Regions from separate parts of the Thalassotalea crassostreae genome, predicted to be linked through region 1. Evidence: predicted binding sites of a transcription regulator. Region 1 holds the regulator's gene; each other region holds the start of a gene.
What was found. Region 1 encodes FNR, which switches genes on or off when oxygen is low (the NO sensors DNR and NnrR bind a similar motif). Its sites were predicted from a motif close to TTGATCTAGATCAA; they were not measured.
Positions count from the first base shown of each region.

Region 2: the regulator FNR is predicted to act here: its motif matches at 1,968-1,981, upstream of hemN (oxygen-independent coproporphyrinogen III oxidase).
Region 3: the regulator FNR is predicted to act here: its motif matches at 2,177-2,190, upstream of ccoG (cytochrome c oxidase accessory protein CcoG).

Region 1 covers NZ_CP017689.1:2,097,337-2,100,622, reverse strand. Annotated here, with positions in the region: gene ttcA (tRNA 2-thiocytidine(32) synthetase TtcA) at 1-391, opposite strand, end outside; gene uspE (universal stress protein UspE) at 592-1,512, opposite strand; gene fnr (fumarate/nitrate reduction transcriptional regulator Fnr) at 1,718-2,440, opposite strand; gene LT090_RS09115 (sulfite exporter TauE/SafE family protein) at 2,484-3,152, opposite strand; gene ccoS (cbb3-type cytochrome oxidase assembly protein CcoS) at 3,149-3,286, opposite strand, start outside.
Region 2 covers NZ_CP017689.1:3,760,713-3,763,998, forward strand. Annotated here, with positions in the region: gene LT090_RS16200 (DUF1285 domain-containing protein) at 1-516, shown strand, start outside; gene hemN (oxygen-independent coproporphyrinogen III oxidase) at 542-1,909, opposite strand; gene LT090_RS16210 (TraR/DksA family transcriptional regulator) at 2,053-2,364, opposite strand; gene LT090_RS16215 (DUF2489 domain-containing protein) at 2,386-2,880, opposite strand; gene LT090_RS16220 (GTPase-activating protein) at 2,892-3,286, opposite strand, start outside.
Region 3 covers NZ_CP017689.1:3,638,438-3,641,723, forward strand. Annotated here, with positions in the region: gene LT090_RS15695 (serine/threonine protein kinase) at 1-633, opposite strand, end outside; gene ccoG (cytochrome c oxidase accessory protein CcoG) at 658-2,112, opposite strand; gene LT090_RS15705 (hypothetical protein) at 2,261-2,623, shown strand; gene LT090_RS15710 (formimidoylglutamate deiminase) at 2,667-3,286, opposite strand, start outside.

The DNA.
Region 1 (3,286 bases):
GAGAGCATAGGCTGCAGGTGGTTTTGCCTTCTGGGATCTTATCTTTGACGATAGCGTAAGTATCTTCTTCAATTATGTGGTATTGGACACCTAAATCCTCTAGATAAGCAGGTAAAATATGCTCTGGAAAGCCTGGTTGTTTTTGATCTAGGTTGACCGCAATAATATCAAAATGAATCGGTGCAGAGGCCTTCAATTTTAACAATATATCAAGCATCGTATAACTATCAGCACCACCTGATAGACAGACCATAACTTTGTCACCGTCTTCGATCATGTTGTAATCGCTGATCGCTTTACCTGCATTGTGACGAAATCGTTTCTCTAATTTGCTAAGTTTTGCTTTAGCTAACTTTTCGTCGCTTTTCTCGGTGCTAACGTCTATAGACATGCTTGAAGCCTTTGCATTTATGATTAAGTTTAAAAAGCGCGCATTATACCTGAGCAAAGTGCTCAGGCAAAGTAGGACTCGGTTATTTTAAGGTTAACGATAAGTTAAATGTTAGTGATCCGTGTGATAAAACTGGAGTAATCACACGGGGTGTTTGGATAGATTGTTAAGCAATAGTCGCAATAAATATAATGAATTGGTTATTTCAAGAATGGTGATTCATAACCGTCAGGCTTTAACGCCAATAAATCACAGTTAAGTCTGTCTATTACATGCTCAGCAGTATTGCCGATAAGTACAGCTGAAAGACCTGTACGACCCACTGTACCAAGAATGACGAGTTCTGCATCGATGTCGTTAGCTACTTTTTCAATAACATCCTCTGGTAATCCTTCTTCAACGTGCAGAAAATCATAATCAATGCCAAATTTATCAGCATGTTCTCGCATTACATCGCGGTGATGGTTCTTCATTGCTTGGTTATATTCATTGGCGTCAAATTCCGGAATTTCTATAGCAATATTTATAGGTGTTCCAGGGTAAGAATTAACAAAATGAGTATCTGCGGTGATCAACTTACTAAGATTAAGGGCTTCTTCGGTAATTTTGTTATTTAGCGATTGATGCTCGAGTTCTTCGCTACCAACGTTAACGGCAGCAAGTACATGACCATTTTCTGGCCATTGATGTTCTTTAACAAGTAATAAAGGTACCCAACATTTTCGAATTAAATGCCAATCCGTTGGTGTGAATATCACTGACTGCAGTGCAGGGTGTTCATGAGTACTTTTTACTACTAAATCGAAGTTATTATCACGGATTTCACTTAATATCGCGTCAAAAGGTCGGTTGTGCCATACCGCTTTAGTGCTAATATCACACGGCATGTCTTTAATGAGGTCTTTGAGCCATAGTTCTCTGTCATTAACTACAGTTTCTCGCATTGCCTCTCGTTCTTCACCTGACAGCATTGTGGTCATTTCGTATGAAAAGTCGTAGATAGTTAAAAAAGCAGTAATCCTTGCGTTGGTTTTGCTCGCAAGGGTGCATGCCCTTGCCAATGCTTTTTGGTCTTCTGTAGTCGGGTCAATAACAACGAGGATATTTTGATAACTTTCCATGAGTCTGGCCTTAATTAACGAGAATTTGTATAAATAAACGGTATATTAAGCTTAATCGCTTCTATTGATTGTTACAAATTTGTTAGCATTAAAAATAGTAATAATCATAGCTTATTGATTCGTATCAAATATTTTAAAAGATTATGTGATTTTAAACACAAAAAAGGCACCGTTTAGGTGCCTTATGTAAAGAGTTAGTCCTCGGCTATTTATTAAAGCCTGCAAGTTGGTATAACGCGTCCTTATCAATAATCGTTATAAACTTATTTTCGACTTTAATAAGGCCTTCTTTTTGAAACCTTGTCATTAAACGAGAAATAGTTTCAATTGTTAAGCCAATATAATTACCAATTTCACTGCGAGTCATCGGCAGGTTGAATTCCATATTTGATAAATTACGACTACCTAAACGATGGCCATAACTTGCTAAAAATGTAGCAAGTTTCTCTTCGGCATTTTTACGGTTTAATAATAAAATCATCTCGCTAGAGCAGAGTATTTCGTTGCTCATTAAATTCATCATTTGTGCTTTAAGCTTAGGGATTTTATTAGATAGCGTATCTAATACTTCAAATGGGATCTCACAAACCATTGACGTTTCTAACGCTTTCGCGAAACTTGGATGTTTTTTCTTAGAAAGCGCATCGAATCCCATTAAATCACCAGCTAAGTGAAAACCAGTGATTTGTTCTTCACCTTGTTCTGAAATTATAAACGTTTTAAAAGTACCTGAACGGATGGCATAGAGCGTATGAAGGTTTTCGCCGGCTTTAAATATTTGTGTATTTTTTTGAATCGGTTTTTTACGAGAAATGATGTCGTCAAGTAAGTTAAGCTCTGATTCATTTAAACTAAAAGGAAGACACAATTCACTTATGCTGCAATTTTGACACTTAATATTATTCGCAACCGGGATTGTTTGAGGCATAACTACTAACTTCTATAAACTATTAATTAATCGTTAAATTTTACTAAAATATTTGTTGTAGAGCAATCATTAATGAATAACCGCCATATGCAATTAGAAGTAGAGCGGTTAGGGTTCGAAAAATGTCACTGCGTAAGGTTGTGGTGATAAATGCAAATCCTGACGCTAAAGTTAATAGAGCGGGTAACGTTCCTAAACCAAAGGCAGCCATAATTAATGCGCCATTTAGCCAATCAGCGCTTGCTACAGACCATGTAAGGGTTGAGTACACAAGGCCGCAGGGTAACCATCCCCAAATTGCACCTAACCCCAATGCTTGCTTGATATTTGTTACCGGTATAAATCGTTTCGAGAATGGTTGTAGGTACTTCCATAAATACGAACCAATGGCCTCAACACGATTTAATAAGAATGACCATTTGGCAATGTATAGACCAAGTAATATAACAAAGACTGCAGCAATAACTTTAAGCCAAATAATATGATCGCCGATGGATTTTGCCGCTAACGAGCCTGTTAAACCAGCAATAGCGCCGGCGATAGCGTAGGAAGAGATGCGTCCTAAGTTATAGCTTAAAAGTAACGAAAAGTTTAGCTTACGTTCACCGGCAATTGATGACGTCAACATTGTGGTAATGCCACCGCACATTGCGACGCAGTGTCCTGCACCCGCTAAACCAATCAAAAATGCCGATAAAAAGTCTAAGCTCATTTTTTCTTTTCTAGTTCTTCGTTGCTAGAGGTTTGATTATTTTCGCGAGTGTTGTTTTGTTGCTTATCATCGTCAAATAGAATGCTCATGCCTTGTTTCTCAAGATCATCAAATTGTTCTGTTTTAACCGCCCA
Region 2 (3,286 bases), 1.7 Mb from region 1:
CTTGCCGACCAAGAAAGCGCCTTTCCTCCAGTTGAACAGTGGGATCCACCATATTGCGGTGAGATAGATATTATTATCAAAGCAAATGGTGATTGGCACTATAACGGCAGCGCCATTGAACGGTTACGCTTAGTAAAGCTATTTGCCAGCGTGATAAAATATCAAGACGACGAATACTTTTTGGTAACGCCAGTAGAGAAAATTAAGATTAAGGTAGAACAGTTACCTTTTGTGGTTACGTCTTGGCAATGGCTTGAAGATATAGAGCCTGCAACGATGGAATTGACAACGAACTTAGGTGATCGGGTTTTACTTAATGACGAACATCCATTGGTTATCGATAGTAATGGCCAATTGAGTATCAACATTCGTCGTAATCTAATGGCGAGCATTCATCGTAATGTGTTTTATCAGTGGGCAGAATTAGCCGATATAGTAGAACATGAAAAAAGCCAGCAATTGCTTATTCACAGTGCTGGCTCTAGCTTTTGTTTAGGTGATGTCAGTACAGACTAATACTGTCAGCACTGAATTATGAATATTAAATCACACGAGAGAATCGTTGTTGATGTAATTTCGTCTTTAAATATGCGTCAAACGACATGCAAATATTACGGATCAATAAGCGTCCTTTTTCAGCAACAATAATTTCATCATCGGTGATCGTTACCAAATCATCTTCAATAAAAGTATTAAGGCTTAATAAGTCGTCAGCAAAGTAGTCATCAAAACTAATGTTATAAAGAGCACTGACACTAATTTTATTAATACTGAAATTACACATCAACTCTTTGATCACATGGGCGCGAATCGTATCATCAATTGTGGTCGCAATACCTTTTTCAAGGGCGTTACCTTTTTCATTAACTGCTTGATAATATTCTTTTAAGGTTTTGCTATTCTGACTAAAACTTTGACCAATAGCGCTAATAGAAGACACGCCTAACGCTAATAAATCACATTCTCCAAGTGTCGTATAACCTTGGAAATTTCGGTGCAATTTTCCTTCACGTTGAGCAATCGCCAATTCATCGTTAGGTTTTGCAAAATGATCCATACCAATAAATTCATAGCCCAAGTCTAAAAACGACTCAATGGCGTATTGCATCAATGTTAATTTTTGCTCAGCATTTGGCAACCATTGGTCACGGATTTTGCGTTGTGCCGCAAAGCGACTTGGTAGATGGGCGTAACTAAATAATGAAATTCGGTCTGGATCAATTAATTTAACCGCAGCGATAGTGTTGGCGAATGTCTCCGGTGTTTGATGGGGTAAACCATAAATTAAATCGATATTAACCGAGCTGATACCAACAGCCTTAGCACGTTGAACTAGATCAATAATAAACTCTGTGCTCTGCTCTCTATTAATCGCTTTTTGAACTTTCGTATCAACATCTTGAACACCGATACTGATACGATTAAAACCAACTTCGTATAGGTGGTCGATTAAATCTAATTCAATTTCTCTTGGGTCAATTTCAATGCTCATTTCTAACTGTTCATCAAAATCGTAACTCGACTTTAACTTATCAACTAATCGACTGATTTGTTGTTTGGTTAAAAATGTTGGTGTGCCGCCCCCCCAATGTAACTGTTTTACTTTATGGCTTTTGAATAAAGGTGCTCTCGATTCAATTTCTTTAAACAAATAATCGAGGTATTCATCTGCTTTGTCACTATGACGAGTAACAATCTTGTTGCAACCACAGTAATAGCAAAGGCTATGACAAAATGGCACATGAACATAGAGAGACAAATTGTTATTTTCTGAATTTTCAACAGCTTGCACAAAATCATTTTCAGAAAAGTCTGAATGAAATTCAAGCGCCGTAGGATAAGAGGTATAGCGAGGGCCGCTTACGTTATATTTAGACAATAATTCAGGGGAAAACATTTTAGATGACATCAAACAAACCTATTACTATTTTAAGTTTGTCATTCTATCGAAACGACATAATTTTTTATTGATCGAGCGCAATCATTTAGCAATTGATTAACATTTGCAGATGCATAAAGCGATGAAATTGGTTTAACTGGATTGGTGCAGAACTAGTCTGCACATTGTATACATTTGGTCGCTGATGGTTGAACTTCTAATCGTTTGGCCGCGATTTCTTCGCCGCAATCCATGCATACACCATAGGAGCCATTGTCGATTCGAGTAATGGCATTAGAAAGTTGCTGGATTTCAATCTTAGCTTCTGATTCGAGTGCGTTTAACACTTCATCATTTTCACGTTCACCGGCTTGTTCTGACCAATCTGCGGCTCTTCCGTCGGCAAAGTCTTCATGGATTGACGAAACTCTAGATTGTAATTCAATAATGCGTTTGGTGAATTCACTTTTCAGCTGCTCAGACATTATTCAGCTCCCTTTCTATTTTTATTGTTGATTTAGCTCCTGTTGTAAATTCTCAGCATAAGGAACTAGGTTTTTAACATCCAACATTACCGCAGACTCAAATTCTTGTTCATGGCCCATACGCTCTAAGTCAAGAGTTAACCTATCTTTCTTAGTTAACTCTTTACGAGCATCTAAAATCGGCATATGTTTGATTTTACTATATAACTTAAATATAGCAGGAAATTGAGTTTGTATTTCTTCTGAGCCATTTTCCATAGATTCAATCAACACAGATAATCGCCAACACCCTTCTGAAATCTCACACTGCTCTTGCTCCATGGCTTTGCCAATTAACACTACTGAATTGATGATTTTCAAGTCTTTAGCGTTATGTTTGAGTCTTTGCTCTTCCGCCAATGCAAGTTGTTGCTTATTTTGCTCGCGTAATTTAAGCAATAAGACTGTTGCATAGGTTGCCAGTGAAAAAATCACAACGGCAGCCACGCACAATAATAGAATCATGGTTGTTGTCATGTTTTAGCCTGTTATTTAAATTCAGATAGATCTAAGTCGTCGAGTTTATCTAGTAGGTCGTCTTCGTCGTCACTTGCCGAATTTTCAATAGCTTCTTGTTCAGTTTCATCTGAACCTGCTAAATCAAGTTGGTCAATAATTTGTTGGTAACGTTCTAGGCTTGTCGCCAGTAATTCAGCTTCTTGCTCAGAAACATCTTCGCCTGCGTCTACTTTAGCGGCAAGAATTTGTAGCTCTTGGTTACTTTCTATCGCTAGTAATTCTTGTTCCAATAACTCTGTTTGATCAACTTGAGTCGTTTCTTCAGCAACACGAATCGCAGCTATAGGCGCTGATTGCTCAGATTTAGCTTTAGGTTTTTTAACTTGAGGTTTTAGTGAAATGCCTAAATCAATCGGTTTTTTGC
Region 3 (3,286 bases), 1.5 Mb from region 1:
AGGGCCGGCATCTGTCCAAAGAATGTTGCCTGCATGGCAGTCACCATGCAAACGAATAAGCTTTTTCGGTTTATATTGGTTGTCAGCAATGTCAATGACTTGGTCAAGGATAGTAAAGAAAGGTTTTTCTAGGCCACTGCTAAGCATAGAAGAATCTTTAATGATCTCTTTTGCTTGGAATAAAAATTCTTGGGTATTAATTTCTGGCCGCGTTTTGAAATCTGTAGTACTTGATACTGCATGAATACGACCAATAAAACGTCCCATCCATTCTAATTGGTCAAGATTATCTACTTCAAAAATGCGACCACCACGACAAGGAAACACGGCAAAGTAAAAGCCCTTGTGGCTAAAGATGCTTTGCCCGTCTTTTACGATTGGCGCTACCAGAGGCAATTCAGCATCTTGTAGTTCTAAAGCAAAATCGTGCTCTTCTTGAATTTGCTCAAGGCTCCAGCGATTCGGTCGATAATATTTGGTAACGAATTTAACCCGGTCATCATCATGAAATTGGTACACCCTATTTTCATAACTATTAAGCGCTAATAAGCCGCTTGCTACTGAAAAACCATGTTCTTCGAGACCATCTATAATGGTCTCAGGAGTCAATTCCTTAAAGCTAAAATCGCTCATTTATACCTATTTTTTATCAATGAATTAGCGCTTGTTAAAGAATACGCTGCTTTGCTTGATAATAACATCATTATCCGCAGGCTCTACTTGATGGATAACAAAAGAAATGTCAGTCATATAACCTTTTATATCAACAGGGTCTACGGCGAGACTAATTGCAATGGTGTCAATTTCAGCTGCTTTCACTGTCACCACATTCTCACCTTGCCAAGTATAATTTTCTAGGCCTTCTACCTCAATTTCATAGGTCGAATCGATTTGTGACTTGTTGAGTATTTTTAATGTGTATACGTTTTCGATAAGGCCGTCGATATTCTCGCGGGCTAAGGTATTTCGATCGCGAATAATATCAATTTGTAATGGTACACGAGTGGCTAAATCGGTAATAAAGAAGCCACACATTACAATTAAAACCGTGGCATACATGTACAGTTTCGGGCGTAAAATATGTACATGTTTACCTTTAAGTTTGGTTTCCGTGGTGTAACTAATTAGACCTCGATCATATTTCATTCGATCCATAACGCCGTCACAGGCATCAACACAAGCGCCACAGTTGATACACTCATATTGCAAACCATTGCGAATATCTATACCGGTAGGACAAACTTCAACACAGAGGTTACAGTCGATACAATCACCAAGACCAAGCTCTTTAGGGTCGGCCTTTCTTCCCCGTGGACCTCGACTTTCACCACGATTGTAATCATAGGAAACCGTTAACGTATCTTGGTCAAACATTGCAGATTGAAAACGTGCATACGGACACATATGCAAACACATAACTTCGCGCATCCAACCGGCATTACCGTAAGTACAAAAGGTAAAGAAAAATATCACTAAAGTGATTGTTAACGTAGCATTAAAGGTGAAGAAATCGACCGCCAACTCGCGCATCGGAGTAAAATAACCGGCAAAGGTTATTGCTGTAAGTAGTGAAAATCCGATCCAACAACTATGTTTTGCCGCCTTGCGCCAAAATTTCTCAAAATTCATTGGGCTTTGATCACGCTTTCTGCGTTTATTTGCCGCCCCTTCGAATTTTTCTTCAAACCACATAAAGATAAACGTCCACACGGTTTGTGGACATAAATAACCACACCAGACTCGACCAATAAAAGTAGTCACGAAAAATAGTAAGAATGCGCCAATGATGCATATCCAAGCCAATAATGTCAGGTCTTGCGGCCAAAGAGTAAGAGAGAAAATATTAAAGCGTTGTTCACCAATATCAAATAAAATCGCTTGTTGGCCGTTGAAATGAAGCCAAGGAAGAAGAGCGAATACTGCCATAAATAGGATATTCATTTTACGGCGAATGCCTTGATAAAAGCCTTTTACCTTGCGCACATAAATCTGATCGCGAGGTTTATACTGCTCAACAGCGCCGCTCTTAGGCTTGTGAACTTTAATGTTTTTAACAGGAATCGTTTTACTAGGTGCCGTTTTCGCTGGCTTATTCGCCTGATTTTCTGCCACGTGAATACCCTGAATATCTTATTGTTAAATTAATTAGAGTATAACATCTAATAAGTTTAAAAATTTGTTTTAGATTAAGTTTTTAACATTTCGTTAAAATTAGTTATGATGTAACCATACACTCAATTATCGGCCAGAAATTAAAATCATGCTGAAAAATATTATTATCATTATCGTCGCTATCGCTGTTTACCTTCATTTTTTTCCAAATGAACAATTAAATGAATGGTTTGAAGAAAGTGCAACCAAAGCTGATGAAAAATTTATGGATATTGTAGATACCAAAGCTCGCGTAGCACCGTCTAAAATATACACCAGCTTGCATAAAGAAATGAAAAAGTTCTCTAAGCAAGAGGTGGCTTATTTGAAAGAAATAACTGAATCTAGAGAAGTGTTAAAAGGATTTTACACATCTTCATGTGAAGAGGGTCAAGAGAACCGACGCTTAAGGCGCGAACACTTAAAGATGGTGTGTGACAAAATAGATCAATACCGAGTATTTAGACCCTAAAACATTCGTTCCAGGGCCTTCAGTTTAACTTCAATATTATTAGTTAAGCACAATTCCCAGCAATATCTCTAAGCGCTTTTGCAAAGGCATCAGCGCTAAGTTGTTGCAGCTTATGTTCACCATTTTGAATCTGCCATTGGCCATTGACCATCACATCATTTATTGGATTTTGCTGGCTAGCAAAAATAAATGAATCAAGTAAATTCTTGTTTTGATTTGCGAATAATCGTGTTTGTTCAGAGTTAAGCACCAATAAGTCCGCCTGTTTACCAATAGCCAGTTCACCACTATTGCAACTTGTCGACAATGCCCCTGCTTTAGCAGCATGTTGCCACAAATTTTGACCCACCGAACGAGTTTTGTTGTTTGCCAAAATCGCTCTTTGCTGTTTGATCAAACGCTGTGCATATTCAAGTAAACGAATTTCTTCAATAGCAGATACGCTAATATGACTATCTGAACCAATGGCAACCTGACCGCCTTTGGCCATAAATTCAGTGGTTGGAAAGATACCGTCGCCTAAATTCGCTTCTGTTGTCGGACAGATGCCAGCAATCGCTGAGCTTGCGATGATGCCGTCTACCTCTTGTTCATCAATATGAGTTGCATGGATTAAACACCAATGTTGATCTAACGGCATATTATCAAGCAACCATTGCACCG